Regions from separate parts of the Halomonas sp. V046 genome, predicted to be linked through region 1. Evidence: predicted binding sites of a transcription regulator. Region 1 holds the regulator's gene; the other holds the start of a gene.
What was found. The regulator sigma-54, encoded in region 1, starts transcription at its own class of promoters, with help from an activator protein. The targets are predictions, from matches to a motif close to TGGCACNNNNNTTGCTNT.

Region 1 (11,797 bases):
CTGCCCCACGAAGGGCTCGTCGTAGAGGATCAACTCGGGGTCCAGCGCCACGGCACGCGCCAGCGCAACCCGCCGGGTCATGCCCCCCGACAGCTCGGCAGGCATCAGCGAACGGGCACCACGCAGGCCAACGGCCTCGAGCTTCATCAGGACCACGTCTCGAATCATGCTTTCCGGCAGGTCGGTATGCACACGCAACGGAAAAGCCACGTTCTCGAACACGCTAAGGTCCGAGAACAGGGCCCCGCTCTGAAACAACATGCCCATCCGTCGGCGCATGCGAAACAGCGCCTTGCGCGACAAACCATGCACATCCTGACCGGCGATCATCACCCGCCCGGAATCCGGAGTGATCTGACCGCCCATCAGCTTGAGCAGGGTCGTCTTGCCCGTGCCGCTGGGCCCCATGATAGCGGTGATCTTGCCATGGGGGATGGAGAGATCGACGCCGCGAAAAATGTCACGGTCGCCGCGGGAGAAATGCAGGTTCTCCACCTCCACCAATGAGGAAGCCATCATCGCGATCCCTTTAGGTCAAAATTGAGTAGCGAGCGAAGCCAATTATCGAACATCGTATCTTAACGCTCCTTGCCCACGCCAGCGCCACCCGTTGCGCGCTTGCGCGCAGAACGGCCAGAAGGTTCAATGGGCGCCCTTTCCGCCACCTCGACTGACGCTGTCCATGCTGGTACCCATACTCGTTGTCCTACTTGGTTTTTTCGGCCTTCTCTGGAGCGCCGATCGCTTCGTCGGCGCCGCCGCCGCCACGGCCTATCGCGCCGGAATGAGCATCATGCTGGTGGGGATGACCATCGTCTCGATCGGCACATCTGCCCCCGAGATCGTGGTCTCGATCATGGCATCGCTGGACGGGGCGCCGAACCTCGCCACCGGCAATGCGCTCGGCTCCAACATCGCCAACATCGCGCTGGTACTGGGTATCACCGCCATGGTGGTACCGGTCCCGGTACGCTTCACCATCGTGCGTCGCGAGCTGCCGCTGCTGCTCGGTGCCACCGGGCTCGCCGGCTATGCGCTGGCCGATGGGCAGCTGGGTCGCCTCGACGGACTGCTGCTGCTGGCCCTTCTGGTGCTCAGCCTGTGGTGGTTGTTTCGCGCCGACACCGCGGACACCGACCACGGCGCCGAGATACCGGGGATGGCGCTCGGCAAGGCACTGATATGGTTGGCCTTGACCCTTGTCATCATGATCGCAAGCTCGCGTGCGCTGGTGTGGGGAGCCACGCAACTAGCACGCGATCTGGGCGTCAGTGAACTGATGATAGGCCTCACGGTGGTCGCCATCGGCACTAGCCTGCCAGAACTGGCCGCTTGCATCGCCAGCGCCCTGAAACGTCACCATGACCTGGCGATCGGCAACGTCATCGGTTCCAACCTGTTCAACATGCTCGCCGTCCTGCCCATACCGGGACTGCTGGCACCGGGCGCCACCGATCCGGCCGCCGCGAGTCGCGACTATCCGGTCATGCTGATACTGACCCTTGCCCTGGCCGCGGTGCTGCTCTGGCAGCGTCGCGGACGAGTGGGACGCCTGATCGGCGCCGTCTTCACCCTGTCCTATATCGCCTACCTCGGCTGGCTCGGCACCTCGGGTGCGGCCTGACTCTTGTGGGAATCACCGCAAACGGCAACAATCATGACCATGACTGAGCATTCCTCACCGCAAACGCCAGCGCTCTCCTTGCGAGACAGCGCGCGCCGGACCCTGGAGCTCGAACAGGAAGCCATCGGCGCCCTGATCGAGCGACTCGATGACGCCTTCGATCGCGCCTGCGCGCTGATCCTGGCCTGCCGTGGACGCGTCGTGGTCACCGGCATGGGTAAATCTGGCCATATCGGCGGCAAGATCGCCGCCACCCTCGCCAGTACCGGCACGCCGGCGTTCTTCGTCCACCCGGGCGAAGCCAGCCACGGCGACCTCGGCATGATCACCCCGGGCGACCTGGTACTGGCGCTATCGAACTCCGGCGAAACCGCCGAAGTCACGGCGCTGCTCCCGCTGCTGAAGCGCATGGGCATCCCTCTGGTCAGCATGACCGGACGCCCTCAATCCACATTGGGTCGCCATTCGGAGGCGCACTTGAATGCCGCAGTCGAGCGCGAGGCCTGCCCACTGGATCTGGCACCGACGTCATCGACGACGGCGGCCCTTGCGCTCGGTGACGCCCTGGCGGTGGCCCTGCTCGAAGCGCGGGGCTTTACCGCCGAAGACTTCGCTCGCTCGCACCCCGGTGGCAGCCTAGGCAAGCGCCTGCTGCTGACCGTAGGCGATCTCATGCACCACGGCGATCGCCTGCCGACGGTGCCGGCAGGCAGCCCGCTGCGCGACGCCCTGCTCGAGATTACTCGGCAAGGACTCGGTTTCACCTGCGTGGTGGCCAGCGATGGTACCCTGTCCGGCGTCTACACCGATGGCGACCTGCGGCGCACCCTCGATCAGTATCAGGACTTCAGCGGCCTCAAGGTCGATGACGTGATGACCAGCCCCGGCCGTCGAGTCAGCCCGCAAACGCTGGCCGCGGAGGCGGTGCGCCTGATGGAGGACAACCGGATCACGGCACTGGCGGTGGTGGACGACCAGGGGTATCCGGTCGGCGCCCTGCACATGCATGATCTGCTCGCCAGCGGTGTGATCTGACCCCGCTTCGCCGCGGGGTGCACACGCACGCGCCGACGTCACTCGTTTCCCAAGCTCAAGGATAGTGCGATGCCCAACCTAGCCGCCCCTTCCCTCCCCCAGGACCTCGTCGACCCCCTGCGCCGAGTGCGACTGCTGGCACTGGACGTCGACGGCGTCATGACCGACGGCCGCCTGTATTTTCAGGCCGACGGCATCGAGACCAAGGCGTTCAACACCCTGGATGGGCACGGCCTGAAGCTGGCCAAACGCGCGGGCATCGAGGTCGCCCTGATCACCGGCCGCGAATCGCCCATGGTTACCCAGCGGGCGAAAGCGCTCGGCATCGTGCATGTCTATCAGGGCGTCGAGAAGAAGCTGCCTCAGCTCAAGGCATTGTGCGAGCGGCTTGGCATCGACCTCACTCAGGTGGCGTACTGCGGCGATGACCTGCCAGATCTGCCTTGCATCTGTGCCAGCGGCGTCGGTATCACCGTGCCCGGGGCGCCTAGCTACCTGCGTGAACATGCCCAATGGGTCACCGACGCCGGCGGCGGGCAGGGTGCCGTACGTGAGATCTGCGACCAGTTGCTGATGGCCCAGGGCCACTGGGGCAGCGTGCTCGACACCTACCTGCACGGCGGTCACTAAACGATGAATTGGCGCATGCTGCGACCGGGTTTTCGCTTCTGGCTGGTCCTCCTGCTGTTGGCCCTTGGGGCAGGCCTTGCGCTGCTCGACCCACACGATGCTTCGGTACCGAACCTGATCCCCAAGGATCAGGCGGGCGAGCCCGACTACTACCTGAAAAATGCGCGCCTGACGCGCTTCGACGCCGACGGTCAGCCCCACCAGCGCGTCGACACACCACGCCTGGTACATACCCCGCTGGATGATGTCACCCGCCTGGAGACGCCCGATATCGCCCTGATCGATGACAGCGGCAGGAACTGGCTTGCCAGCGCCGAGCAAGGCGTGCTGGGTCCGGACGGCAACCCCCTGACACTGACCGGCAATGCCCATCTGGAGGCGCCAGCCGAGCGATGGCGACTGGACACCGAAACTCTCCATTATGACAACACCGACGGTCACGCCTGGAGCGAGACCCGGGCCGTGCTGCGCCAGCCCCCACAGGAAATGGTCGGTGATCGCTTCGACGCCTGGATCCATGACAACCGCGCCCGACTGACCGACAATGTGACCGGCTACCATCCGCCCAAACCCCAAGAGGAGTCTGCTCAATGATGCGATTGCGACCCGCCCACCTGCTCTCCCTATGCCTGGGAGCAGGCCTGGCCGCCGGCCTCGCCAGCCCCTCTGTCTTCGCCCTGGAAAGTGACCGCAGCGCCCCGATTCAGGTCGAAGCCGATCGCCTCGATCTCGACGATCGTGCCGGCACGGCCGTCTATACGGGCGACGTTCGTATTGTCCAGGGCAGCATGATCCTCACCGGCAACCGGGTAGAGATCCAGCGCAACGACCAAGGACAGCTGACCCGGGCGACGGCCACCGGCCAGCGCGCCTACCTCGAACAGAAACCCTCTCCCGAAGAACCGGTGGTCAAAGGCTGGGGACGTACGGTGATCTACCACGTCGCAGAGCGGCGCATGGAGCTGATCAATGAGGCCGAGCTGCACAAGGCCAACGACACCTTCGATGGTGCCTACCTCGAGTACTTTCTCGATCGCCGTGTGGTACAGGCTCGCTCCAGCGCCGAGGGCGTCGATGGTACCCAGCGCATTCGCATGACCCTGGAGCCGGAGCAGCAAGGCAGCCAATGAAGACACTTCACGCCCGCCACCTGGCCAAGAGCTACAAGCGTCGCCGCGTGGTCCAGGACATCAGCCTGTCCATCGCCCAAGGCAGCATCGTCGGCCTGCTCGGACCCAACGGGGCCGGCAAGACGACTTCCTTCTACATGATCGTCGGCCTGGTGCGCGCCGATGCGGGCACGGTCACCATCGATGACCAGGACCTGAGCCGCGCCGCCATGCACGAACGGGCCCTTGCCGGCATCGGCTACCTGCCCCAGGAAGCCTCGATCTTTCGCAAGCTGTCGGTGGCCGACAACATCATGGCGATTCTCGAGACACGCAAGGATCTGGATCGCGGCGGCCGCGAGTCGCGCCTCGAGCAGCTGCTCGAGGATTTTCACGTGACTCACATTCGCGACAATCCAGGCATGAGCCTGTCTGGCGGTGAGCGTCGACGGGTCGAGATCGCTCGAGCGCTGGCCACGGAACCCGCCTTTATTCTGCTCGATGAACCCTTCGCCGGCGTCGACCCGATCTCGGTGGGTGAGATCAAGACCATCATTCGCCAGCTCAAGGCTCGCGACATTGGTGTCCTGATCACCGATCACAACGTCCGCGATACGCTGGACATCTGCGATCATGCCTATATCGTCGGTGACGGCCAGATCATCGCCGAAGGCGGCGCCGATGCCATTCTCGCCAACCAGAAGGTCAAGGAAGTCTACCTCGGCGAGAACTTCAGGCTCTGACAACCGCCGGGGCCGCGACGACGGTGTGGTACCAAGCGCCACGCCGGATCCTGTCGGCCGAATAACGCCTCTCCCCCGCCACGAAGCCTCCTCTGGCGCGCCTCGGCGAGGCTTTGCGAGCCCCCGCGGGAGACCGCCCGGGTGCTCCGCATTGGGCAACGTCTCTGATCTCGACCACGCACTTCCTTGCGTTAACATCTTATGTTGGCAAGAGCCTTGCATGGTCAAGCACTGGGGGCTAGGGTGGACCTTTCCGTAAGTCGAGTGGATTATCCGCATGTCCTTGAAGGCGTCGCTGCAACTGCGTGTCGGCACCCAGCTCACCATGACTCCCCAACTGCAGCAGGCGATCGCCCTGCTGCAGCTTTCCACTCTGGATCTGCGTCAGGAAATCCAGCAGGCGCTGGAGACCAACCCCATGCTCGAACTCGAGGACGAGTTCGGCGAGCAAGCGGTCAAGGAGGCGCCCGACGACGACTGGTCCGACGAGATTCCGAGCGAGTTGACCGTGGACAGTGACTGGTCGGATACCTATCAGGACCTGGGCACCTCCCCGGCCGGCAGTGGCGAGGGCCCGGATTTCGAGCGCCAGCCGGACGGCCAGTCGTTGCACGACCACCTGCTCTGGCAACTGGCGATGCTCGACATCGCGGCGCGCGACGTCCAGATCGCGGAGAGCCTGATCGACGCGACCAACGCCGATGGCTATCTCGACCAATCCCTCGAGGACATTCACGAGGGCCTCAAGCGCCAAGACCTGGGCGATCTCGAGCTGATCGAAGTGGAAGGCGTATTGACCCGCCTGCAGCGCTTCGAGCCCACCGGCGTCTTCGCCCGAGACCTTCGCGAGTGCCTGATGCTTCAGCTCGACGCCCTGCCCCGCGACACGGCCTTGCTGCCTCAGGCCGGCCGACTGGTACGCCAGTTCCTGGAGGCCCTGGCAGGCGACGACCGTCGCCTGCTCAAGCGCCGACTCGGGCTCGAGGATAGCGAGCTCGATGCGGTCATCGACCTGATCCGCAGCCTCGACCCTCGCCCCTGCAGTGGTTTCGGCGACAGCGGCTCGACCTACGTCATCCCGGATCTCGTGGTACGACACACCCGCGAGGGCTGGCAAGTCGAGCTGAATCCCGACGCCATGCCCAGGCTTCGCATCCAGCCCGACTACGCCGCCCTGATACGTCGTGCCGACAAGAGCCAGGACAACCAGTTCCTCAAGGATCATCTCCAGGAAGCCCGCTGGCTGATGAAAAGCCTGTCGAGCCGCAACGACACGCTGCTCAAGGTCGGGCGCGAGATCATGGTCCGCCAGATCGACTTCCTGGACCACGGGGAAGCCGCGATGAGACCGTTGATACTCGCCGATATCGCCGACAAGGTGGAGATGCATGAGTCGACGATCTCCCGCGTCACAACGCAGAAATTCGTGCATACCCCACGGGGCGTCTTCGAGTTGAAGTACTTTTTCTCGAGTCAGGTGGGTGGCGACGGCGGTAGCGATGCCCATTCCAGCACCGCCATCCGAGCCAGGATCAAGAAGCTCATTCACGATGAGCCTCCACGCAAGCCACTCTCCGACAGCAAGCTGGTCGACCTGCTGGCCGAAGATGGCGTCAACGTGGCACGGCGTACCGTGGCGAAGTACCGCGAAGCGATGAACATCCGCTCTTCCAGCGAGCGCAAGCGGTTGCGGTGACGGGCAGGGAAAGGCCACCCACCCCGGAAAAGATGCGCCGCCCTGACGCTTGTCGAGCGTTGCGTATCGCCCTGGACGATGCTCCCTTCCGGTACCAACCAGCGGTCAGCCAGGCACCGGCCGAGCGCCTATAGCCCACTTGCCACAAAAGCACAACCCCTTGAAAAAACGCCATTGCCGGGCAATTTTGACGAGTGGATGACAGGGGGTTTGCAGGATCGGAAAAAGGGTTACAATCGAGCCATCACCCGCAAGAGCAAGGAGCGTGTCATGCAAGTCAATATCACTGGCCATCATGTGGAACTGACCGACCCCCTGCGTGACTATGTACAGGAGAAGCTCGCTCGCGTTGAGCGTCACTACGATAATATTACCAACGTTCAGGTGACTCTCTCCGTCGAAAAAGAACGCCAGCTCGCCGCCTGCACGCTTCACGCCGCCGGCGCCGACCTGCATGCGGATGCCACGGACATTGACATGTATGCCGCCATTGACGCGCTTGCCGACAAGCTGGATCGCCAGTTGGTCAAGCATAAGGAAAAATCACAGGCCCGCGCCCAAGGCGCCGGCATTCGCTGATCCCTCATGACACTGGACGCCATTCTTCCTCCCGAGCGCACGCTCTACGATGTGCCGGGAGGCAGCAAGAAGAGGGTGCTGGAGTTTTTCAGCACCTTCATCGCGCAAAACACCCCTAGCCTGGATAGCCAGGAAGTCTTCAGCCGCTTGATTGGCCGAGAGCGCCTGGGCAGCACCGGCATCGGCAATGGCGTCGCCATTCCCCATGCCCGCAGCCCGCACTGCAAGGCGCCGATCTGCGGCTTTCTCAAGCTCGCCGAGCCCATCGACTTCGACGCCATCGACGGCGAACCCGTCGACCTGGTCTTCGTGCTGCTGGTGCCCGAGGAGGCCGACGACGCCCACCTTGCGTTGCTCGGTCAGGTCGCCGGCGTGATGAACGATGCCGAGACTCGCCAGCGCTTGCGTCACGCCAGTTCCCAACGCGAACTGCACGAGCGCTTGCAGCAAGCCATCCATCACCACGCCCCCGACAACGACGTCAGCGGCTGAGCAGGCCGCGTCGCGGCGCCCGACCGGGCCCGCTTCGACCAGGAGAAAGATGCCATGCAGCTCGTGATCATCAGCGGCCGTTCCGGCTCGGGCAAGTCGATTGCCCTGCAGGCCCTTGAGGATCTCGGCTTCTACGCCATCGACAACCTCCCGGCGATGCTACTGGGCGCACTGGTCGAGGAGTTGGAAAACGGCCATTCGCGCCGCATCGCCGTCAGTATCGACGCCCGCAACCTGCCGGAGGCGCTCAAGCGCTTTCCGGGTCTGCTGGCCGATCTTAAGCGCAGCGCCATCGACTGCCAGGTCGTCTATTTGACCAGCGATGCCCGCGTGCTCCTCGAACGCTATTCCCATACCCGGCGTCGGCACCCCTTGACGCGCAACACGCAATTGACCCTGGCCGAGGCCATCGACTCCGAAGAGCAGGCACTCACCGGCATCCGCGACCTCGCCGACCTGCTGATCGACACCACGCGATTGTCGGTCCACGAGCTGCGCGGCCGAATCGCCGATCAGGTCGCCGGACACAGCGCCGCCGAGATGACCCTGACGGTCGAATCCTTCGGCTTCAAGCGCGGCGTCCCCCCCGATGCCGATATCGTCTTCGATGCCCGCTGCCTGCCCAATCCGTACTGGGATCCCACCCTGCGTGATTCCACCGGCAGCGATGCGTCGATCATCGCGTTCCTCGAAAGCTATAGCGTGGTCGACGAGATGTACACCGACATCCTGGCCTGGGTGGAAAAGTGGCTGCCCGAGTACCAAGCCAGCCAGCGCAGCTATCTCACCGTGGCCATCGGCTGTACCGGCGGCCAGCATCGCTCGGTATATCTCGCCGAACGCCTGGGCCACGCCCTGGCCGAGAGCCACCCGCGGGTGCGGCTGCGCCATCGGGAACTCGGCCAGCAGCGACGCCTTGGCGCCGCCGTCGAGACCCCGGGAGCCTGATCGTGCCGCGGCGCCTGTTGACCCTGACCAACAAACGCGGCCTTCACGCCAGGGCCGCCACTCGCCTCGTACAGTGCTGCCAACCCTTCGCTGCCCGAGTCACGGTTCATCACGGCACGCTCAAGGGTGACGCCGCCAATATCATGTCGCTACTGATTCTCGCCGCTCCCTGCGGCACCGAGCTGGTGGTGGAAGCCGAAGGTGACGATGCCGATGCCACCCTCGACGCCGTCGAGGCGCTGTTCGACGCCCGCTTCGATGAAGACGTCTGATCGGCCCCGTCTGCCCCAGATCGGCCGCGGCGATCGCCTCACTACCATGATGCTTGTCAACCAGCCCGCACCCGCCGACGTCGGCACCCGACCACCCACGCCTTCACGACCAAGACTGCGCCCATGCAACTGATTCAGACCGGCAAGTACACCGAGGTCCACTTCGACCCGGAACAGGACGTGTTCATCAAGACGTTTTCCCCCAAGCCCTCGGATCGCTGGCGCTATCGGCTCGGCATTCGCCGCTACCCCGGCCACAACTTTCGCTATGTGGCCGCGCGCCTGGCGCGTCTCGGCATCGCCACGCCGAGAATCGTCGAGAGCCAGCGCTATCGCCTGGTCACCGCCAACATCCATGGCATGGCGCTAAAACGCCTGATCCTTGACGATCCGGGCCTGCAACAGCGCTATCTGGACATCCTCATCGCGCTCTACCATGACCGCATTCACTGCCGCGGCCTACATACCAACAACTTTCTTGTCAAGGACGGACAGATCGTCGCCATCGATCTGGACGCCTACAAGGCTCCGCGGGTCTTCACTTACCCCAAGCGTGAGTTCATCGATTGCCTTGGGCGCTCCCTGAAGGACGAGGAGGGCTTCCTGTTCGAGCGTTTCCTCGCGGCGGTGAACGCCGAGCGCTGACGTTCGGTCGCAGCACTGGTAAACTTAATCGGTGAATTTAAGTTTACCAGTGCCACCCCCTCCCTGCGGGTCGGCCACCACGCTACGGAGTCGCGATGTCCTCCCCCGTCTGGCACCCCTACGCCCACCTCAAGACCCAGACACCCGCACCCCGGGTCGTCGGCGGTCAAGGCGCGCACTTTCAGCTCGATAGCGGCGAGCGACTGCTCGATGCGACCTGCTCCTGGTGGTGCATGATCCACGGCTACGGACACCCGCGTCTGGTCAGGGCGATCCAGCAACAGGCCGATAGCCTGTGCCACGTCATGCTTGGCGGTCTGACCCACGACGCTGCCGACCAACTGGCCAGGGAACTGGTGCGCATTACCCCTGCGGGCCTCGAGCATGTCTTCTATTCCGACAGCGGCTCGGTCGGCATGGAAGTCGCGATGAAGATGGCGGTGCAGTACCACCACCTGCAGGGACGGCCCGAGAAGCACCGCATGCTGTCACTGATGAAGGCCTACCATGGCGATACCGCCGGCTGCATGGCGGTGTGTGACCCCGAGGAAGGCATGCACTCGCTGTTTGCCGGCTACCTGCCACAGCACCACTTTGCCCCGGCCCCGACAGCGCCTTACGATGCCACTCTCGAGGAAGTCGACGCCGACCTCATGGCCCTGCGCCGCGTGCTCGAGGCGCATCATCACGAGATCGCCGCGCTGCTCATGGAGCCCCTCTTGCAGGCAGCGGGGGGACTCAACATGACGTCGCCACGCTACGTGAGCGGCGCCCGGGCGCTGTGCGATGAATTCGACGTACTGCTGGTGTTCGACGAGGTGGCGACCGGCTTTGGCCGCACCGGGCGCCTGTTCGCCGCGGATCATGCCGGCGTCTGCCCCGACATCATGGTGCTGTCCAAGGGACTCACCGGAGGCTATCTCGGCCATGCGGCGACCCTCGCCACCGACCGCGTGCATGACGCCTTCATCGGCGACAGCGACCTGCACGCCTTCATGCACGGCCCCACCTTCATGGGCAACCCCCTGGCCTGTCGCGTGGCACTAGAGAGCCTCCGGGTCTTCGAGGAAGACAACTATCTCGACCGCATCGCCCGGCTCAACGCGATCCTCGTCGAGGAACTCGCCGGCGACGAGGCGCTGCGTAGCCACCCCGCGGTGGCCGATGTTCGCACCCTCGGGGCCACCGGCGTGATCGAGGTCCATGACGCCAGCGCCTTGAAAGATGCCGCCGCCATGGCCCGCCAGCGCGGCGTCTGGCTACGCTCCTTCGGTCGCTGGCTCTATACCATGCCGGCCTACATCACCCGCGACGATGAAATGCGCCAGATCATCGATGCCATGAAGGCGCCCTTCCTCACGCGCTGAGTCGATACCCTGGCCTCGGCGCGAGGCCAGGGGCTGGTAGCATCACCAGCCCCAGAACAGCAGCCACCAGGCGCCGAGCACCGGTGCCTGGCACAGCACCGTCGCGAGCCAGGCGAGTCCCCGGCGCAGTCCCGAGGCATAACGCCCGGTCACCTGCCACGCCAGATGGGCACTCCAGGCGGCGGCCAGTCCCATCAACACCACCCTGGCCTCCGCGCGCCACCACAGCGGCAGGCCCTCGGCCTTCAACAGCGCAAGCGTGGTCATCGACAAGCCCAGGAAGACGCCGACACCGGCCAATGGAATCAGGCTATAGGACAGATGGTACAGGCGCCGCCACTGCCAACGCCCCAGCACCCGGTTGGCCACGGCCAGAGCGCCCGCCACCAGGCTACCGAGCAGCGCCGCCGTGAGCGCGATATAGCCCACCAGGCAGGCGCCATCGAGCAGGGTGAAGACGTCATTGTTCGCATCGTAATGGGTCAGCAGCCACCACGGCGTCGTGGTCTCGACCCACCAGCCGCCACCATGATCGAAAAGCCATACCGCCAGGCTCTGCTTGGCGGTGACGAACCAGGGGCTCGCCGACCAGTGAAAGGCACCCACCGCCACGCCGAGCAGTCCGTAGACGATCAACACAAATTCCCACACGTTGGG
Region 2 (11,797 bases), on a different contig from region 1:
CTTTACCCACAAAGCCGGTCCGACGTGAACGTCGTGACCCAACCGCCGTGGCATCGAATCATTGCGTTCAACCCGAGACGTGAGGCGGCCAGTTTTGATCGTCGATGGCGTCCACCCAGCTCAGGAAGTCGATGAGATGCGTCATCTCTTCATCGCTGAGGTCGAAGTGCGGCATCTTGCGCCGTCCCGGCACCGCCAGCGGCTGAGCGCGAATCCATGCCGCCAGGCCCGCCCGCGCGGCCTCGGGATTCTCGCGTCCGTGATAGCGCGTCCAGACATTGGAGAGTTCGGGCGCAAAGTAAGCCCCCTCACCCATGATGGTGTGGCAATTGATGCACATGTTCTTTTCCCACACTTCCTTGCCCGCGCGCACCGAGTCAGTCAGCGGCTTGTCGACGGTCGATGTCGTCGCCATGTACCAATGACTATGGGCGGTAAGCGCCACAAAAATCAGGAAAAAGAACAGCGACCCACCATAGAAGATGTTGCGTGCTGCGGATTTTGTCAGCCCCTCGGCCATGATCCTCCCCTCCTCGATATCCGGCCCATCGGCACCACGAATGGGGCGCCAGCGTCTATTGTAAGAGCGACAAACGGCGAATACCTGACCCAAACACTCGGAATATGATGTGCGTCACTTCTTGCCTAAAGAAAGCATTTGATGGCGACGCACGGAGGAGAAGAAAACCGACCGAGGCGGCCGCAAGACAGCCAGTAAGCCACCGGCAGAAACGAACGGAAGGGACGCGGTTTGCGTTGCCACCAGGCGGCATCGTCCTTGTGTGTGTGGGCGCGCGCGCCTGGCCTAAGCCATTCCTATGCCCACCAGGACAGCGGGCTATGGTGAACGGCGGCCCCCGCCATGTAGACGAAGGTGGCTAGCGCCGCCAGTGCTGCCATGGCTCTGGTGGCCGGCGTCTTGCCGCGGCGTATGGCGATGCTGCCAAGGCCGATATAGACCAGCAAGGCCAGCAGCTTGGCCGCCAGCCACGGCGTCTGGTGCGGCCACTGGGCGGTGATCGCTACCAGCGTCACGCCGAGTGCCAGCAGCAGGGTATCGATCAGGTGCGGCAGCCATGTCAGCCAGCGCCACTGCAAAGGGCTGGCCGCGACCACCGACACCCCGGCGCGCAGGGCGAACAAGCCAACACTGGCCAGCGCCAGACCGACATGCAGCGATTTGACCAAGGCATAGTCCCACATGGCCTAGCCTGCTTGACCGTCGGGTCGGGCGGAGGCCAGCAGGCCGGCGTAGCGCACCACGAACAGGGTGTAGCCCGCACACCAGGCGAGTATGCTCAGGGTGTAGGTCCAGTGGGTGATGGACGGCCACAGCGCCAGGATCACGGAGCGCATCACGCCGGCCGCTACCAGCAGCGCCAGCGCTATCCCGATACCGGGCAGGCAGCGCATCGGACGGCCGCTGTGGCCAAGCGACACCCGCGCCATCATCGACAGCATCATGGTCCCCATGGCCCCCACCGTGAGGGCATGGATCCCCAGCTCGGTTCGTCCCACCCCGACCAGCGAGAGCGCCCACAGCGCCAGGCCCACGGGAATGAAGGCGTAGCTCAGGTGCAGGCTCCACAGCAGCGGTTCACGACGGGCCGCGAGCCCCTGCCACCGCGCCAGGCGCAGAGGGTGCGAGAGCGCGGCGACGCCCAGCAGCGTCGCCAGCAACCAGGACGGCAGCGCGCCCCCCAGGACCACACCGAGCTGGACCAGCACCGCCAGCGCCAAGCTGCCCATGGCCAGCCCCTCCGCCACGCGGCAAGGCGGCTTGCGGGTCAGGCCAAGACGATTGGCGGTGAACATCGGGATCACGCGTCCACCGAGCACCGCCATCACGGTGACAACCAGCAACACGGCAAAATACGACGACTGACGGACCAACTCAGGGTCCCCGTTGAGCACCCCCAGGTGGCTCCCCAGATTGGCCCCGGCGAGCCCCGCCAGCACCGGCAGGAAGACCAGGTTGCGCCAGCGCTTGGCGGCGATGATCATGCGCGCCATGACGCCGCAGACCGCGACCAGGAAGGCGACATCCAACGCCGCCACCAGTCCGGTGGGGGCCACGGGAAACGCCAGCAACAGGCGTGCCGCGAGCCACAGGCCGACCAATGCCACCAGCGGCCAGCCGTGCAGGCCTCGGTGCCCGGTCCAGGTCTGTACCGCGGTCAGCAGGAAACCGGCGATCACCGCGACCACTACCCCGAACAGCATCTCGTGCTGATGCCACCACAGCATGCCCGCGTGGGGCTCGAGGACGAAGACACCATGCCAGAAGCCCAGCCAGACCAGCAGGGCGAGGACGCTGAAGGCCGACGCCAGCAGAAACAACGGACGAAAGGCGAGCCGCGTCAGCGGCACCGCGCGGGAAAGCGAGGAGGAGTCTTCGAAGGCCATGGCAGTACCCGAGTGCAGCGCTAGGTTATCCACAGTGTGGCGCTATGCAGCGCCAATCACCATGACCCATATCAAAGGTACCGGCAATGCGCCATTTCCGTTTGGTGTCCAGGACAGCCCCGTCGCCGTGCTCGAACCGGCGTTGGCTCGCCAACGCCGGCGCTAGTCCAGCTCCCGCGCCTTGAGGCCGAGACGCTTGGCGAGCCGATGCAGGTTGGCCGGGTCCAGGCCCAGCGCCCGGGCCGCCCCGGCCCAACTGCCTTCCCGGTCCAGCGCGCGCTGGATGTGCTCGCGCTGGAAAGCATCGGTGGCCTCTCGCAGCCCTCCATCGTCGGCGCCTGAATCGCCACCTGGCCAGGCCGGTAGGGTCGACACCTGAGGATCAGGCGCCACCACCGGCGCCAACTGCAGATGGTCATGGCGCAAATTCAGGATCAAGCGGCGTGGCGAGGTTCCACCATGCTCGCCCAGCGCCAGCAGCGCCCCCCGTGAGATCACGTGCTCGAGCTCGCGAGCATTGCCGGGCCACGGCCACTGTGACAAGGCCACTTCGGCTCCTCGCGCCAGGCGCAGGTTGGCCACCCCGAGCCGGCGACGGGTCTGCTCGAGAAAGTGCCCCACCAGCAGCGGGATATCCTCGGGACGGTCACGCAACGGCGGCACTCTGAGCAGGAAAGCCCCCAGGCGATGGTAAAGATCTTCACGAAAGCGCCCGGCGGCGACTTCTGCGGCGAGATCACGATTGGTCACGGCGACGATGCGCACGTCGACCCGGGTCGGCCGCTCACTCCCCAGCGCCTGCACCTCACCGTCCTGCAAGACGCGCAGCAGTTTGGGCTGCAGCGCCAGCGGCATCTCGCCGATCTCATCCAGCACCAGGGTACCGCCGTCGGCCATGGCGAAATGCCCGCGATGATCGGCCACCGCCCCGGAGAAGGCCCCACGCCGATGGCCGAACAGGGCGCTCTCGATCAGCGACTCCGGCAAGGCGGCGCAGTTCACCTCCACCAGGGCGCCGCTGGCACGTGGTGACGCTCGGTGCAGCGCCCTCGCGACGGCCTCTTTGCCGACGCCTGTCTCTCCATGCACGAGCACGCTCATGTCGGTGGGTGCCACCAGCGCCACCGACGCCATCAAGCGGCGCATGGCGACACTGTTCCAGTGCTCGATGGGCGCGCGTCGACGCGAGTCGACCAACACTTCGCTGAGCTGCGAGCGGGTCTGGCTCAGCCGTTCCGCGAGGCGCAGGCAGGTTCCCAGCAGGTTGGCGGCGGCCAGCAGTTCGGTGTCATCGAGGGCACCGAAGCTGCCCGGCGTCACGGCATCCAGCGTCACCAGCCCGACCAGCCGCTGGTCGTCGCGCAGCGCGACACCCAGGCAGTCATGGACGTGACTCATGCTGTCGTCGAGCAGGCCATCGAAGGGATCCGGCAGATCGCTATCGGCAGCGAAGCGACACACACCGGGGTGCTCGGCGATAGCCGCCAGGCGGGGGTGCTCGGCCAACGCGAAGCGGCGTCCGCGAATCCCGTCCGGCAGACCCAGGGCCGCCACCGGACGCAAGGCGTCACCGTCGGCCACCATCAGGGTACTGGCATCCGCCGGCGTGCCCCTGAGCAGCGCGGTCAACAGGCGAGTCCAGGCCTCGTTGAGGCCCGTGGCATCGCCATCGAGCCCGGCGAGGACGTCGCGCAGGCTGTTGAGGAAAGTCACCATCGGCGTGCTCCATCCGGTTGCTGTGCGGTGAGTGGCGGCGGCACCGACCCGCGGCGGTGCCGGTATCGGCGCCGGCTCACCGATCCGCGCCAGTGTCATCATGACACCATAAGGGTCATTATGACACCAAGCTCGCAGTCATTTGGACACTACCAGCGTCTTTCTCGGCATGCTGCCTCCCGCCATCCGCGCAGCGCCCGCCACGATCAGGCGCGTCGCCTGGGCGCTCCTGCCCCGAGACTGCGGCAGGATGGCGCACCCCCCGTAAAAGGGCATGGGAATTGCCTTTTAGGAAGGTACCCGGCAGGCGTCGACAAGACGCCGCCACGTTGACACCCCTGACAGGAGTCACCATGACCACTAGCGCACAAGACGCCATCATCGACGCCACCGCTCCGATCGTCGCCGAGCACCTCGATGCCATCACCGCACGCTTCTATCCGCTGATGTTCGAGCGCTACCCCGAGGTGCGCGCCGTGTTCAATCAGGCCCACCAGGCCGATGGTGGCCAGCCCAAGGCCCTGGCCCGTGGCGTCCTCGCCTATGTCGGCCTGCGCGGCAAGCCTCACGATGTGCAAACTGCCATGGCCTCGGTGATCAGCAAGCATGTGTCCCTCGGCATCCAGCCGAGCCAGTACCCGATCGTCGGCGAGTGCCTGATGGCCGCCATCGGCGAAGTCCTGGGCGATGCGGTCACCGCCGAGATCGCCGACGCCTGGGGCGCGCTCTACAACGATCTGGCGGCACTGCTGATCGCCGCCGAGGCCGAGCGCTATCAGGAATTTGCCCAGCGCCCCGGTGGCTGGGAGGGCCTGCGCGAGTTTCGCATCGCCGCCATGGAACGCGAGTGTGAGGTCATTCGCTCCTTCTATCTCGAGCCGGTGGACGGCGCCCCGGTCGCCGACGCCCTGCCCGGCCAGTACATCGGCCTGCGCCTGACCATCGACGGCGACGTCGTCCATCGCCACTACAGCCTGTCGGGTAGCCCCAACGGTCGCGGCTACCGCATCTCGGTCAAGCAGGAGGCCGGCGGCGTGGTCAGCAACTATCTGCACCAGCGCGCTCGCCTCGGCGATACCCTGGAGCTGCTGCCCCCGGCCGGCGAACTGGTGCTCGACCAAAGCGATGCGCCGGTGATGCTGATCAGCGGCGGGGTCGGCCAGACACCGATGCTGCCGCTGGCGCGCCAGGCGCTCAAGCAGGGTCGCCGGGTGTGCTACGTTCACGCCGCCCGCGACGCCCAGCACCACGCCTTCGTCGGCGAGCTCAGCGCCTTGCTCGCCGAGTACCCCGACCGCCTGACCAAGGTCTGCGCCTACGAGCGGGGCGAGGGAGGCGACGTTCAGGGGCGCCTGGAGCGCGACCTGCTGGCCCGTCTGCTGCCGGACCGCGACGCCCAGTGCTACTTCGTCGGCCCTCAGCCGTTCATGAGCGCGGTCAACCGCTGCCTGAGCGAGCTGGGGGTTCCCGAGAGTCACCGCCGCTTCGAGCACTTCGGGCCGTCGCGTCCGCTGGACGCCGCCTGACTCCCCGTCGGCTCACCTGCGCTCGCCCCGTGCCTCAATAGCGAGGAGCGGTAAGGGCCTGATGCCAAACCCTGCTATCACCTAAAAATGACAAGGCCCTGCGTCGTCAGCGACGCAGGGCCTTGTCGTTGGACGCTATTCCCCAACGTGCAGCCAGGTGTTGTCGTTGGGAGCGCCCCCTCGATACGCAGTCAGGTGTTGTCGTTGGGAGCGCCCCCTCGATACGCAGCCAGGTGTTGTCATTGGGAGCGCCCCCTCGATACGCAGCCAGGTGTTGTCGTTGGGTGCGATTCCTCGATACGCAGTCAGGTGTTGTCGTTGGGAGCGCCCCCTCGATACGCAGCCAGGTGTTGTCATTGGGAGCGCCCCCTCGATACGCAGCCAGGTGTTGTCGTTGGGTGCGATTCCTCGATACGCAGCCAGGCGTTGTCACGCCTGGCTGCAGCGAAGTTCATGACGGGAAACTCAGGCGCGAGGTTCCCGGCCCAGGACGGTCACGCGGGCTGTTGCGCCTGGGGCTTGCGGATCACCATGAAGTAGTAGAACACCGCCGTGAGAGCGATAAAGAACAGGCTGTCGAAGCTGGTGAAGAAGATCATCGGGCTGCCATCGGAGATCGACAGCGAGCGCCGACAATACTCTTCAAGGCTAGGCCCGAGCACGAAGCCCAGCAGCAAGCAGGCGATCGGATAGCCGTTGCGCCGCATGGCAAACGCCAGCACCCCGAACAGCAGCGCCAAGGCCATCTGGAAGATCGAGTAGGTGGCGACGTAACAGCCCACCAGGGCCACCACGGCGATACTCGCATAGAGAACGTCGCGACGGATCGACACGATCCGCACGAAGTACGGCCCCAGCAGGTATAGCGTCAACGGCACCAGTATCAAGGCGCTGACCATCAAGGCCGCAAACATCGGCGCCACCAGCGCCATCTGGGTATCGAGGAACTGAGGACCCGGCTGCAGGCCATTGATCACCAGCACGCCGAGGACGATCGCGGTGGTCGGGTCCCCGGGAATCCCGAACGACAGCATCGGCACGAAGGCACCGCTGCACATGGCGTTGTTGGCGCCCTCTGCGGCGGCGATGCCTTCCACCGAGCCCTTGCCGTAGCGTTCCGGATGCTTGGAGCTGCGCATCGATTCGGCGTAGGCGACGAAGGCCGCCATGGAACCGCCGGCCCCGGGCAGCACGCCCACGGCGTAGCCGATCATCGCCGTCTTGATGTAGCGATAGACACCGATCTCGCGAATCTCGGAAAGCGGCGGAATGAAGTCCCGGCGGCGAATGGCCGCGGCCTTGATGTCGTCACGATCCACGGTGCGGTCGGCCTTGTTCTGAGCCTGCACCAGCAATTCGCTGACGGCGAAGGCGCCGATGACCAAGGGCATGATATCGATGCCCTGCATCAGCACGCCGGTGCCGAAGGTGAAGCGCGTGATGGGCTGCATCACGTCGATGCCTACCGTGGCAACCATGATCCCGAGCGTCGTCGCCACCAGTCCCTTGGGGATGGAATCCCGCTGGGAGATGACGATCACGATCAGGGCGAAGGCGATCAACGAGAACTTGCCTGGCGTTCGGATCAATAGCGCCGCGTCGGTGGCCAGCGGCGCCATCACCATCAGCAGGAGGGCACCGATCGCACCACCGATCATCGACGCCAGCGCCGCATGGCCCAAGGCCTTGGCGCCCTCGCCACGCTGCTGCATGGGATAGCCTTCGATGGCCGTCATCATCGACGCCGGCGCCCCGGGTATGTTGATGGTGGTGGCGGTGATACTGCCACTGCACATCCCGGCCATGAAGATGCTGGCACAGGCTACCAGGGCGGCGGTCACGTCCAGGCTATAGGTCATGGGCAGCAACAGCGCGATGGCCAGCATCGAGGTCAACCCCGGCACGGCGCCGAAGAAGGTACCGATCAAGTAGCCACCGATCATATAGGCGAAGATTTCCGGCTGTGCCAAGGCGGCGAAGCCACCCATCAGGTCGGAGAAGTATTCCATGGCGTCACATCCAGGGGGTCGGCAGACGAACCTGGAACACCAGCTCGAAGAGCCCATATCCCAGCACGGTTATCGCGACGGCAATGGCCAATCGGGCCAGGTGTGCCTTGGCACCCCGGCTCGACCGCCCGAACACCATCATCACGAGATAGGCGTAGACCAGCGTCGATAGCGAATAGCCGAGCGACGAGAAAGCCGCAATGTACCCCGCGGTGAGTACCACAATGGCGAAGGGCCCAAACGCCGAGACACCCGCGTTGCCCGCGGCCGGTTCGCCTTCTTCCGCGTCGCGCTCGACAGCCTCACCGCCGCGCAGGTCGCGCAGCACGGCGCAACCGAGCGCGGCATACATCACCACGCACAGCAGCAGAGGAAAGAAGGATGCGGTCACGCTACCCCGACTGATCGGTGCGCCGATGGCCAGCGCCTGCCACAGGTAGACGGTCGTGATCGCGGCCAGCAGGCCAGGGACGAGCCACTTCCCTCCGAGTAAAGACAGTATTTTCATGGCTTTACCTCCTGAAAAAAGGGAGAGACCCCGCCGCCGAGCGGCGGCGGAGTGCGGATCACTGAAGCACGCCCTCGTCCTTCAGATCATCCATCCGCGCGAACAGGCCTTCCTGGGTCTGTTCGGCCCACTGGGTCACCTCCTCGGCGCCCAGCCAGTTCGGCGTCACGCCCACCTGAACCAGCCAGTCCTGGAACTCCTCGCTCTCGTACGCTTGCTGATAGGCCTGCTCGAGCTTGTCGACCACGTCCTGGGGCAGCCCCTTGGGACCCGCCAGGACCACGAAACTGCCCATCTCGATATCGAGGTCCTTTGCGCTTGCCGGCGGCACGTCGGGGAAGGAGGCGCTCTGGGTATCGGTGAACTCGATCAGCCCCCTGGCATCGCCGGCGGAGATCAGTGACTCGAAGTCGCCGAGGCTGGTCAGGGCAAAGTCGACTTCGCCATTGAGCAGCGCCTCTTTCTGCGGTGCAGCGCCGCCGGGATAGGACACGACCTTGAACTCGACATCGGCCTGGTCCTGGAGCTGGAGCAGCGTCAGGTGGGTGCGCGACCCCATGTTCTGGATCCCGGCACGGATGCTGCCAGGCTCGGCCTTGGCCGCCGCGATCAGGTCTTCATAGCTCTGATAGGGTGAATCGTCGGGCACCACCACGGAATCCGGCTCGCTGGTGATTCGCGCGATCAGCGACAGCTTGTCGATATCGTAACCCGACAGCATGCCTTGCCAAGGCACGGTCACCACGCTGTCGTAGGTCAGGGCGACCAGGTTGTAGCCATCCGGGCGGGCGCCCATCAGCTGCACCAGACCGTTGGCACTCATGCCGCCTTCGATGTTCTCGACGTAGATCGTGCCGGGCAGGGCGTCCTCTGCCAGATTCGAAATCTTGCGCACGATGCCGTCGGTGCCACCACCGGCACCCCAGGGTACGATCATGCGGATATCCTGGGCCGGATAGTCCGCCGCGCTTGCCGTATTCACCGCCACGACCAGCGCACCGACGGCGCCCAGGGTGGTCTTCAAGGTAGTGCTGGCGACGGCCTTGGCCGAGATGTTCGCTTGAGTCTTCAACATGGTGATACTCCCGCTTAGCGTTGTTTTAGGGCATCGCCCGAGCCGTGGCACAGGCGATAGGGACAACCTTGGTTACGCTGTAGTTGTGGTGATCGTCGTTCACTTTCCGGCGCAATGGACGCCGACCGAGTGCCTAGCGCTCGGCCAGGGCCACGACCTCTTTCCAGGTGGCATCGTCCACCTCGACAACGCCGCTTGCGTCCAGTCGGCGGTGCTCGAAGGTCGATTTTCCTGGCCAGCGAACGGCCTGTCCTCGCTCGTCTGGCCGAGCGGCGGCCAGGTGGTCGGTCAGCTCGGCGAGCATCGCTTCACAGGCGTCTTGGCCGCCGAGGTGATCGGGGTCGAAGACCATAAACACTTGGCTGCAGCCGGTACCGCTGCCACGCTGGACCCGGTCGATACGAGTGCTGGTCCGTCCTTGTGACAACAGGGCCGCGAGGGCATCGAGCAGGATCGACAGGCCTGAGCCTTTCCAGTAGCCGGTGGGCAGCAAGCGCCGCGTCGCGGCGATGGCGGCAGGGTCACGAGACAGCTGGCCATGCTCGTCGAAGCCACCATCCACCGGCAGCGCTTCGCCACGCTGCTGCGCCGTGGTCAGCCGTCCGTAGGAGAACTGGGACATGGCCATGTCCAGCACCAGCGGCGTCTGGAGCGACGGCACGGCCATGACCAGAGGGTTGTTGCCGATGCTCTGCTGGGCCGCCCCCCAGGCCGGCATGCAGGATTCGGTGTTGGTCCACAGGATGGCGGCGAAGCCTCGTTCGGCGGCTTGCCATCCGTAGGTCCCCCCCACGCATCCAATGGGTGGTATTACGCACCGCCACCAGCCCCATGCCATGCTCCCGCGCCAGTGCCATGGCCCGGTCGGTGGCGGCCACCGCATTCTTCACCCCGATGCCACAGCCGCCGTCATAGACCTCGAGCGCCCCCAGCGCCGTCACCGGCACCAGCGTCGCATGGATATCCACCCAGCCCCGGGTCACGTAGTCGACGAACCTGGCGATACGCCCGATGCCGTGAGAGGCGACGCCATCCCGCGTGCTCTCGGCATGGACGCGAGCGCACTGTTCGGCATCCTTGGCCGCCAGCCCCGCTTTCAGCAGGGCCTGCTCCAACGTGGCGACAAGGTCGACAAAGGCGATAGCGGGCATGGGGCCTCTCATCGGCGAAATAAGTGGTTGCTGGTGTGCGCCTTCCTGCGACCGACGGCAGCGGCAGCATGGTCGGCGCGTGATGACCGCGGGGGCACCAGGTGGCGCATGCCGGGCGCTGCTAGCAGGCAGCTTGGCCGGGAGGACGCGAGTAGGTAATACATCATACAAATAGCTAGTGGGATCAAGAGTAGGCCTCGGGTGAAGAACGTGATATTGAACTTTAGTGGGGTCACCGGCCGCCGGCGCAGCGCCCCCGCCACCAAAGTCGCATAACGCTCAATTTGTATTACGTACTACAAATAGATTGGCCCCGACGCCCGGCTCGCCATGCCGGCTCCTTTGCGACCGGGCCGCGGCGACCGCCATTCAGGAGCCCCTAATGCGGGTTGATCTACGCACCGGCACCATGGCGCTCGACCGCGGAAATGCCGTCCTCGCGCTCTGCGAGCGCCGGCCGACCCACCAGAAGCCTGTCGGTGAGCCGATCGGCCATGGCGTCGCCGCACCAGGCACACGCCCCTCGGTTATTCACCTACCGGGCGACAAGACTGCCGCCGGCCGCGAGCGGTACCGCACAACGATGGAACAGGCCCCCGGCTGGATCGCCTATCGTAAGGAGAGTGCCGAGGCGGGCAACGTGCAACACCAGCCCAACAAGCCCATTCGCTCGATACGCTTCTCACCGCTGCAAGTCGTCTCTGCCGATCGCGCCCACGGCCATCGAATTCATGTTCCAGGAAGAGCACTCCATGACAGACGAGACCCACCAACACGGCGGCCAGGTTCTGGTCGCTTCGCTGAAGGCCCAAGGCGTCGATCGCGCCTTCTGCATTCCCGGCGAGAGCTTTCTCGCTGCCCTAGATGGCCTGTACGACTCGGACATCGAGACCATTGTCGCCCGTCACGAAGGCGGCGCCGCGATGATGGCCGAAGCCGACGCCAAGCTCACCGGCCGCCCCGGCATCGCCTTCGTCACCCGTGGTCCCGGCGCCACCAATGCCTCGAGCGGCGTCCACGTCGCCTTCCAGGACTCCACGCCGATGATCCTGTTCGTTGGCCAGGTCGCCCGCGACCAGCGCGACCGCGAAGCCTTTCAGGAAGTGGACTACGGCGCCATGTTCGCGCCCCTGGCAAAGTGGGTGGCGACCATCGATCGCGTCGAACGCATTCCCGAATACGTCAGCCACGCCTTCCACGTGGCGCAGAGCGGGCGTCCGGGGCCGGTGGTGCTGGCCCTGCCGGAAGACATGCTGTCCTCGCCCTGCTCTGCCCGGCCGGTGGCCCAGGCGGTCGTGCCCAGCGGCGAGGCATCAAGCGGCGACGTCGGCGCCATCATCACGCGCCTGTCCCAGGCCGAGCGCCCTCTGGTCATCGTCGGCGGCGGCGGTTGGTCGGCCGAAGCC

Region 2: the regulator sigma-54 is predicted to act here: its motif matches at 4,393-4,410, upstream of hmpA (NO-inducible flavohemoprotein).

The regions. Positions count from the first base shown of each region.
Region 1 covers NZ_JBQXYF010000004.1:43,285-55,081, reverse strand. The annotation lists gene ACUN9Y_RS06285 (ATP-binding cassette domain-containing protein) at 1-519, opposite strand, end outside; gene ACUN9Y_RS06280 (calcium/sodium antiporter) at 683-1,624, shown strand; gene ACUN9Y_RS06275 (KpsF/GutQ family sugar-phosphate isomerase) at 1,664-2,659, shown strand; gene ACUN9Y_RS06270 (KdsC family phosphatase) at 2,729-3,289, shown strand; gene lptC (LPS export ABC transporter periplasmic protein LptC) at 3,305-3,883, shown strand; gene lptA (lipopolysaccharide transport periplasmic protein LptA) at 3,883-4,419, shown strand; gene lptB (LPS export ABC transporter ATP-binding protein) at 4,416-5,141, shown strand; gene ACUN9Y_RS06250 (RNA polymerase factor sigma-54) at 5,419-6,837, shown strand; gene hpf (ribosome hibernation-promoting factor, HPF/YfiA family) at 7,108-7,416, shown strand; gene ptsN (PTS IIA-like nitrogen regulatory protein PtsN) at 7,423-7,908, shown strand; gene rapZ (RNase adapter RapZ) at 7,963-8,856, shown strand; gene ACUN9Y_RS06230 (HPr family phosphocarrier protein) at 8,859-9,128, shown strand; gene ACUN9Y_RS06225 (hypothetical protein) at 9,252-9,773, shown strand; gene bioA (adenosylmethionine--8-amino-7-oxononanoate transaminase) at 9,869-11,140, shown strand; gene ACUN9Y_RS06215 (4Fe-4S binding protein) at 11,183-11,797, opposite strand, start outside.
Region 2 covers NZ_JBQXYF010000010.1:82,918-94,714, forward strand. The annotation lists gene ACUN9Y_RS14760 (c-type cytochrome) at 68-520, opposite strand; gene ACUN9Y_RS14765 (SirB2 family protein) at 817-1,203, opposite strand; gene ACUN9Y_RS14770 (NnrS family protein) at 1,207-2,406, opposite strand; gene norR (nitric oxide reductase transcriptional regulator NorR) at 2,569-4,122, opposite strand; gene hmpA (NO-inducible flavohemoprotein) at 4,476-5,648, shown strand; gene ACUN9Y_RS14785 (tripartite tricarboxylate transporter permease) at 6,143-7,657, opposite strand; gene ACUN9Y_RS14790 (tripartite tricarboxylate transporter TctB family protein) at 7,662-8,165, opposite strand; gene ACUN9Y_RS14795 (Bug family tripartite tricarboxylate transporter substrate binding protein) at 8,224-9,240, opposite strand; gene ACUN9Y_RS14800 (Ldh family oxidoreductase) at 9,374-10,033, opposite strand; partial or broken gene ACUN9Y_RS14805 (Ldh family oxidoreductase) at 10,083-10,403, opposite strand; partial or broken gene ACUN9Y_RS14810 (NIPSNAP family protein) at 10,774-11,067, shown strand; gene ACUN9Y_RS14815 (thiamine pyrophosphate-binding protein) at 11,144-11,797, shown strand, end outside.